One region of the Pseudomonas sp. PP3 genome, then DNA from elsewhere that is predicted to be linked to it. Evidence: predicted binding sites of a transcription regulator. Region 1 holds the regulator's gene; the other holds the start of a gene.
What was found. The regulator FliA, encoded in region 1, starts transcription of late flagellar genes. The targets are predictions, from matches to a motif close to CTAAAGTTTNNNNNNNNNNNGCCGNTAA.
Positions count from the first base shown of each region.

Region 1 (4,546 bases):
GCGTGCCGAACATGGAGCTCGAAGACGAGCTGCGCAAGACCCAGTCGCGCATCGTCACCGCCCAGGCCGAGTTGAGCCTGCGCAGCGACGGCGAAAGCGACAACGCCACCAATCGCCAATTGTTCGCCGGTTTGCCGCTCACCGCAGCCGAGCCGCTGATCGAGCCGACCTACGCCGAGCCTCGTCGCCCTGCGCCAGCTCCGGCTCCGGCGGCCGCGATGGATTCCCGGGTATTTGACTCGATGCGTTTCGAGCTCAACAGCCTGCGCGAGCTGATGGAAGTACAGCTGGGCTCCCTGGCGTGGAATCAGCTGCAAGGCAGCAGCCCGGGCCAGGCCAACCTCTGGCGTCGTCTGCAACGTATCGGTTTGTCCGGGCCGTTGTCTCGCGACCTGCTGGCGCTGATCACCGACATTCAAGAACCCCGTCAGGCCTGGCGCATGTTGCTGGCGCACCTGGCGCGGATGATCGCCACGCCGGAAATCGAGCCGCTGGAAGAGGGCGGGGTGATTGCCATGGTCGGCCCTGCCGGCATGGGCAAGACCACCACCCTGGCCAAACTGGCTGCCCGTTACGTGCTCAAGTACGGCGCGCAGAATATCGCGCTGGTGAGCATGGACAGCTACCGCATCGGTGCCCAGGAGCAGCTCAAGACCCTCGGTCGGATTCTCAATGTGCCGGTGACCCACGTTGATCCGGGGCAATCGCTGGTGCAAGCGCTGGAACCCCTGCTGCGCAAGCGCGTGGTGCTGATCGATACCGCCGGCCTTCAGGCCAGCGATCCGGCTCTGCGCATGCAGCTCGAAAGCCTGGCCGGACGAGGCATAAAATCAAAAAATTATCTGGTCCTGGCAACCACCAGCCAGAAACAGGTTCTAACCGCCGCTTATCACAGTTACAAGCGCTGCGGGCTTGCTGGCTGCATCCTGACTAAACTGGATGAAACGGCAAGTCTGGGCGAAGTGCTGAGCCTGGCCATCAGCCATGAATTACCGGTGGCCTACCTGACTGATGGCCCGCGGATTCCGGATGATTTGCATCTGCCGCGTCGTCATCAACTGGTCAGCCGCGCCGTCAGCGTGCAAATGCAGGAAGAACCCAGCGAAGAAGCCATGGCTGACATGTTCGCTGATATCTACCACAGCCCCACCAAACAGGTAGGCTGAGGTAACAATGAATAGTTTTTGTACCTACATCGATGGTCTGCCATGCATTGTTCGGTTTACGAACGCGCAGCCAGTAATGTGGCCTCCGTCTATGCAAGACAAGGTAAAGAAATAACATGGGCAGCATGCATCCCGTACAGGTGATCGCGGTGACCGGCGGCAAAGGTGGCGTCGGGAAAACTAACGTGTCAGTGAACTTGTCCCTGGCTTTGGCTGAACTTGGCCGGCGCGTCATGTTGCTGGACGCCGACCTGGGGCTGGCGAACGTCGACGTTCTGTTGGGCCTGACACCCAAACGTACCCTGGCCGACGTGATCGAAGGTCGCTGCGAGCTGCGCGACGTCCTGTTGCAGGGCCCGGGCGGCATCCGCATCGTTCCCGCCGCGTCCGGCACCCAGAGCATGGTTCACTTGAGCCCGGCGCAACATGCCGGCCTGATCCAGGCCTTCAGCGACATCGGCGACAACCTCGACGTGCTGGTGATTGACACCGCTGCGGGTATCGGTGACTCGGTAGTCAGTTTTGTCCGTGCGGCCCAGGAAGTGTTGCTGGTGGTCTGCGACGAGCCGACCTCGATCACCGACGCTTATGCGTTGATCAAACTGCTTAACCGCGACTACGGCATGAACCGCTTCCGCGTCCTGGCCAACATGGCCCAGAGCCCGCAGGAAGGGCGCAACCTGTTCGCCAAGTTGACCAAAGTCACGGATCGCTTCCTCGACGTCGCCCTGCAATACGTCGGCGCCGTGCCTTATGACGAAAGCGTGCGCAAGGCCGTGCAAAAACAGCGTGCCGTTTACGAAGCGTTCCCGCGCTCCAAGTGCTCGCTGGCCTTCAAGGCGATCGCGCAGAAGGTCGACACCTGGCCGCTGCCCGCCAACCCGCGCGGGCATCTGGAGTTCTTCGTCGAGCGCCTCGTGCAACAAACGGCAGGACCCGTGCTATGACAGCCAGCGGCTACAACCTCTACAAGAAATCGGCACGCGATGCGCAGTACGAGCTGATCGAGCGTTACGCGCCGCTGGTCAAACGCATTGCCTACCACTTGCTGGCGCGTCTGCCGGCCAGTGTCCAGGTCGAAGACTTGATCCAGGCCGGGATGATTGGCCTGCTGGAAGTTTCGACCAAATACGACGCCAGCAAAGGCGCAAGTTTCGAGACGTACGCGGGCATCCGCATCCGCGGCGCCATGCTCGATGAAGTGCGCAAGGGCGACTGGGCGCCACGCTCGGTCCACCGCAATACCCGCATGGTCAGCGACGCCATCCGCTCGATTGAAGCTAAAACCGGCCGTGACGCTAAAGATCACGAAGTTGCGGCCGAACTCCAATTGAGTCTCGACGATTACTACGGGATTTTGAACGACACCCTGGGCAGCCGTTTATTCAGTTTCGACGATCTGTTGCAGGACGGCGAACACGAAGGGCTGCACGAGGATGGCGCGAGTGCTCACCTCGAGCCGTCACGCGATCTGGAAGATGAACGCTTTCAGGCAGCGCTGGCGGACGCGATTGCCAATTTGCCGGAGCGTGAGCGACTGGTGTTGGCGCTGTACTACGACGAAGAGTTGAATCTCAAGGAAATCGGTGAGGTCCTGGGGGTCAGCGAATCTCGGGTCAGCCAGTTACATAGCCAGTGCGCAGCCCGTTTGCGGGGGCGTTTGGGAGAGTGGCGAGCGCGCTGAAGGCAGTGTGGGGGCACTGCGACGTGGCTGGTGGGGTGATGAACCGCGCCGGTCTCGCTTCGTTGTACTCCAGACAGTCATTGAGTGCTTTGCCAGATTGATTGAAATGGCGCGTCCAGGTGCTGGGCGCGTTTTAGTCTGCTTGGAGGTCGAATTGGACAAGAACATGAAAATCCTCATCGTTGATGACTTCTCAACGATGCGGCGGATCATAAAAAACCTGTTGCGTGACCTTGGGTTCACCAACACGGTCGAGGCCGACGATGGCACTACCGCCATTCCGGTACTCAACAGCGGGAGCATCGACTTTCTGGTGACCGACTGGAACATGCCTGGCATGACCGGTATCGATCTGCTGCGCCACGTGCGTGCCGATGAAAAGCTCAAGCACCTGCCGGTGCTGATGGTGACCGCTGAAGCCAAGCGCGAGCAGATCATCGAAGCGGCCCAGGCCGGTGTAAACGGCTATGTGGTCAAACCCTTCACGGCCCAGGCGTTGAAAGAAAAAATCGAGAAGATTTTCGAACGCATCGGTTGAACTGCGCCACGGGGGAGCTATGGGGCATAACGAATCTTCGCAGGGCGATTTTGAATCGACCCTGAAAAAACACGCCGTCGAACTGGTCGCGAGCCTTGAAAAAGGCAGGTTTGGCGATGCTGTGCAATTGATCCATGAGCTCAACCAGACCCGTGACCGCGGCCTGTATCAGGAAGTGGGCAAGCTCACCCGCGAGCTGCATAGCGCGATCGTCAATTTTCAGATTGCCCCGCACATGCCGCAAGCCGAGGAGGTGTCACAGATCACCGACGCCACCGAGCGTCTGGGCTATGTGGTCAAGCTGACCGAGGCCGCGGCCAACCGCACCATGGACCTGGTGGAAAACGCCACGCCGCTGGTCAACAGCCTGGCCGACGAAGCCCAGGCCTTGAGCACGGATTGGGGGCGGTTCATGCGTCGCGAAGTCGGCGCTGAAGAGTTCCGCGAACTGGCCCGGCGCGTCGACGGGTTCCTGGCACGCAGCAGCACAGACAACCGTGCCGTGTCGGGCAACCTCAACGACATCCTGCTGGCCCAGGATTATCAGGACCTCACAGGTCAAGTGATCAAGCGTGTGACCCAACTGGTCACCGAAGTTGAAAGCAACCTGCTCAAGCTCGTACTCATGGCCAGCCAGGTGGACCGCTTTGCGGGCATCGAACATGACCGTGAAGCGATGCTTGCAGAAAAAGATCCACAAAAACATCTCTCTCAGGGTGAAGGTCCGCAGATTCATGCCGATAAAAGAGAAGACGTTGTGTCCGGTCAGGACGATGTGGACGATTTGTTATCCAGCCTGGGATTTTAGCGTTTTAGAATTTTAGGTTTTTTGGGTTTTTAGACCTGTAGGAGCACACCATTAATGAGCTTCGGCGCCGATGAAGAGATCCTTCAGGATTTCCTGGTTGAGGCCGGCGAGATTCTAGAGCAACTGTCCGAACAGCTGGTCGAGCTGGAAAGCCGACCGGATGATGCGGATTTGCTCAATGCAATTTTTCGCGGTTTCCACACTGTAAAAGGGGGCGCCGGCTTCCTCCAGCTCAACGAGCTGGTGGAGTGCTGCCACATCGCCGAGAACGTGTTCGACATCCTGCGCAAGGGTGAGCGTCGCGTTGACTCGGAATTGATGGACGTGGTTCTTGAAGCGCTGGACGCGGT
Region 1 covers NZ_HG995459.1:1,646,289-1,650,834, forward strand. The annotation lists gene flhF (flagellar biosynthesis protein FlhF) at 1-1,166, shown strand, start outside; gene fleN (flagellar synthesis regulator FleN) at 1,283-2,113, shown strand; gene fliA (RNA polymerase sigma factor FliA) at 2,110-2,850, shown strand; gene KHO07_RS07640 (chemotaxis response regulator CheY) at 3,017-3,388, shown strand; gene KHO07_RS07645 (protein phosphatase CheZ) at 3,408-4,196, shown strand; gene KHO07_RS07650 (chemotaxis protein CheA) at 4,251-4,546, shown strand, end outside.

Region 2 (4,546 bases), 320 kb from region 1:
GGTCTCGTGACGCTGACGCTCCATGGCCTGGTCCGAACGGTTGGCCTGGTCGGAAACCTGGGTCACCAGCCCGGTCAACTGTGCAGTCATTTCGGTGATCTGGCGCACCAGGCCATGGATCTTGTCGACGAAGCGGTTGAACGAGCCGGCCAGTTGGCCCAGCTCATCCTGGCTGGTGATGTTCAGGCGACGGGTCAGGTCACCCTCGCCCGCCGCGATGTCGTCGAGGTTGGCTTTCATCTGGTTCAGCGGGCGCAGAATGGTGTTGGCCAACAACATCCCGGCTGCGGCGAGCAGCACCAGCACCACCACGGCCACGCCGACAATGCTCAGCACCACGCCTTGCATGCGCTCCTGAACCTTGGCCTCGACCACGGCGACTTGCGCTTCGATACCGTCAAGGTTGACCGACGTACCCACCGCCATGTCCCACTTCGGCAAATATTCGGTGTAACCGAGCTTGGGCACCAGCACCTTGTTATTGCCCGGCAACGGCGAGCTGTATTGCAGGTAGTGCGTACCGTCCTGGGCGACTTTCACCAGGTCGCGGTTGACGTAAACCCCGTTGGGATCGCGGTTGTCCTTGAAACTTTTGCCCACGCCTTCGGGATCTTTGGCCTTGAACAGGCGCACGGTGTTGGAGTCGTAGCCGAAGAAGTAGCCGTCCTTGCCGTAGGTGATGTTCGACAGCAACTTGATGGCCTGCGCCCGTGCCGCGTCGTCGCCCTGCGCGGCAGCGTCGTACAGCGGCTTGATCGTGGTCATCGCCACGGCAACATAACTTTGCAGGGTCGCCTTGGCATCGCTGAGCAGGCGCTCGCGGGTTTCCACGACCTCCTGGCGGGCCTGGCCTTGCAGGATAAACAACGTGGTCAGGCTGATGACCAGCGCGAAGAGCAACACCGGGAGGACGGCAAGGGACAGGACTTTAGCCTTCAGGCTCATGCGCATGACGTTCACTCTTTGATTTTGTTGGCGTGGTTAAAGCTTTAACGGCAGGCCAATTCAAAAGTTGAACGCGGTCACTGTGGGAGCGAGCCTGCTCGCGATGACGGCCTGTCAGTCACATAGATGCTGAAAGTGCCGACGCTTTCGCGAGCAGGCTCGCTCCCACGGGGTGAATTGCGGTGTTACAGCACCATCGCGGCAATCCAGCCAAACGCCAGCAGCGGCAGGTTGTAGTGCAGGAAAGTCGGGACCACGGTGTCCCAGATGTGATGGTGCTGGCCGTCGATGTTCAGGCCGGAAGTCGGGCCGAGGGTCGAGTCCGAGGCTGGCGAACCGGCGTCACCCAGGGCGCCGGCGGTGCCGACGATGCACACGATGGCAATCGGGCTGAAGCCCAACTGCACACACAACGGTACGAAAATCGCCGCCAGGATCGGCACGGTGGAGAACGACGAGCCGATGCCCATAGTCACCAGCAAACCCACCAGCAACATCAGCAAGGCACCGATGCCTTTGCTGTGATCGATGTACGCGGCCGACGATTCGACCAGCGTCTGCACCTCGCCGGTGGCCTTCATCACTTCGGCGAACCCCGAGGCGGCGATCATGATGAAGCCGATCATCGCCATCATCTTCATGCCTTCGGTGAACAGGTCGTCAGTGTCGCGCCATTTGACGATGCCCGAGACCGAGAAAATCAGGAAACCGGCCAGCGCACCAATAATCATCGAGTCCAGCAGCAACTGAATAATGAAGGCTGCGGCAATCGCCACAGCCGCTACCATCAGGCTCATCGGGTTGTACTGCACCGCAACCTGCTCGACTTGCTCGATCTTTTTCAGGTCGTAGACACGCTTCTTGCGGTAGCTGATGAACGCGATCAGCAAGCCCGTCACCATGCCCAGCGCCGGAATACCCATGGCGTGGGTGACGTTGATGCCGCTGACGTCCACGCCACTGCGGGCGACGTTGGCCAGCAGGATTTCATTGAGGAAGATGTTGCCGAAGCCCACCGGCAGGAACATGTACGGGGTGATCAGGCCGAAGGTAATGACACAGGCGATCAACCGGCGATCCAGCTGCAGCTTGGTCAGCACGTAGAGAAGCGGCGGCACCAGCAAGGGAATGAAGGCGATATGTATCGGCAAGATGTTCTGCGAGGCAATGGCCACGACCCAGAGCAGACCGATCAACAACCACTTGACCTGGCCACCGCCCGTGGCGTGCTGGCGATCGACCATCGCCAGCACTTTGTCCGCCAGGGCATGAGCCATGCCGGACTTGGCAATGGCCACCGCGAAAGCACCGAGCAACGCGTAGGACAACGCCACGGTCGCCCCGCCGCCGAGGCCGCTGTTGAAGGCTTTGAGGGTCGCGTCGATTCCCAGGCCACCGGTCAAACCGCCCACCAGCGCACCCACGATCAGCGCGATCACCACATGCACGCGGGACAGGCTGAGTATCAGCATGACGCCAACCGCGGCAATTACTGCATTCATTTCATTACCTCGACACAAACGGAAAGAGTCCGGTCGGCAGCTCGCATGGGCCGCCAGCGGGTTAAAGAATGGGTCTTATTAGAAGGGCGCGCACTTTGCCGGACCGCTGCCGCCTTGTCAAAGTCAGGCGCGTCCTTTTGTAGGAGCCGGCTTGCTGGCGATGGGTCCATGCAACCTTGCGGTGATCCTGCGACCGCATCGCTGGCAAACGAGCGACTACAGCCGATTCGATTTTCGGGGGCGGCGTAAAGAAAGCCAGATGGCTGCCGTTACAGTGCAAAGTCTCAGATATTTATCGAATAAAGGACGTCTCCATGTCGCTCAGACAACTTTCCATTCAATGGAAAATCACCCTGCTGGCCGGGCTGTGCCTGGCGGGCATCGTGACCCTGCTGGTGGGTCTTTCGCTGTACCGCATGGAGCACAGCTCCGCGATGGTGAAAGCCTCGAGCATGGAGATGCTGACTGAAGCGGCCCAGGCGCGGATCGAGTCCCAGGGTGAAAACCAGGCACTGGTCATTCGCCAGCAATTCATGGACGCCTATCAATACGGGCATGGATTCTCCCGTCAGGTGCTGTTTCTGCGGGATCAGGCCGAGAAGCGCTTCCTCGATGCCTTCGACCTGCGCGAAGACCTGACCCGTCAGGTCAAATCGGCCCTGCAAGCCAATCCGGAACTGCTGGGTTTGTCCCTGGTGTTTGAACCCGACGGGCTGGACGGCAAGGACGAACTGTTCAGCGGCCAGGACGAATTGGGCAGCAACGACAAGGGCCGCTTTGCCCTGTACTGGTCGCAGCCTTCGCCGGGCAAGGTGACGTCGATGGCGCTGCCGGAAAGCGACATGACCGACACCAGCACCGGGCCCAGCGGCGAACCGGCCAACGCCTGGTTTACCTGCCCGCGCACCAGCCTCAAGCCCTGCGTGATCGAACCCTACTTTTATATGATCGACGGCCAGAAAGTGCTGATGACCAGCATCGTGTTCCCGCTGATGGTCAACGGCAAGGTGATCGCTTCGTTATCGGTGGACATCAACCTCAACCGCTTGCAAGCCATCAGTCAGGGCGCGAGCAAGAAACTCTACGACGGCCAGACCAGCGTCAGCATTATCAGCCCTGCCGGCCTGCTCGCCGGTCACAGCCCGGACGCCGGCAAACTCAGCCAGCGCCTGGAAGCCATCGACCCCACCAACGGTGCCGAGTTGATGCGCACCCTCGCGACCAGCAGCCAGACCGCCAGCCTGCACAGCAATCAACAGCTCAAAGTGCTGTCGCCGTTCCAGCCGATCCCCGGTGGAAAATCCTGGGGCGTGTTGCTCGACGTCCCGGAGAAAGTGCTGATCGGCCCCGCCGAGACCCTGAAAAAGCAACTGGATGAAGGTAACACCGCCGGCACCCTGACCGAGTTGGGCCTGGGTGCGCTCGCCGCATTGATCGGGCTGGTACTGGTGTGGCTGATGGCCCGCAGCGTGACCAAGCCGATTTTGGGCGTGGCGCACATGCTCGAAGACATCGCCAGCGGCGAAGGTGACCTGACCCGCCGCCTGGCCTATGACAAACAGGATGAGCTGGGCCAATTGGCGGGCTGGTTCAACCGCTTCCTCGACAAGCTGCAACCGATCATCGCCGAGGTCAAACGCTCGGTGCAGGACGCTCGCAGCACCGCCGACCAGTCGTCCGCCATCGCCACCCAGACCAGCGCCGGCATGGAGCAGCAATTCCGTCAGGTGGATCAGGTCGCCACCGCGTCCCACGAAATGAGCGCCACTGCCCAGGACGTGGCCCGCAGCGCGGCCCAGGCAGCGCAAGCCGCCCGGGATGCTGATCAGGCGACCCGCCAGGGCCTGACCGTGATCGACCGCACCACCGCGAGCATCGACAACCTCGCCGCCGACATGAGCGCGGCGATGATTCAGGTCGAAGGTCTGGCGGCCAATAGCGAAAAGATCGGTTCGGTGCTCGAAGTGATCCGCGCCATCGCCGAACAGACCAACCTGCTCGCGCTAAATGCCGCCATCGAAGCAGCCCGTGCCGGTGAGGCCGGGCGCGGGTTTGCCGTGGTGGCCGATGAAGTGCGCAACCTGGCGCGGCGCACCCAG
Region 2 covers NZ_HG995459.1:1,968,971-1,973,516, reverse strand. The annotation lists gene KHO07_RS09095 (methyl-accepting chemotaxis protein) at 1-951, opposite strand, end outside; gene KHO07_RS09090 (Na+/H+ antiporter NhaC family protein) at 1,131-2,447, opposite strand; gene KHO07_RS09085 (methyl-accepting chemotaxis protein) at 2,762-4,546, shown strand, end outside.
Region 2: the regulator FliA is predicted to act here: its motif matches at 2,693-2,720, upstream of KHO07_RS09085 (methyl-accepting chemotaxis protein).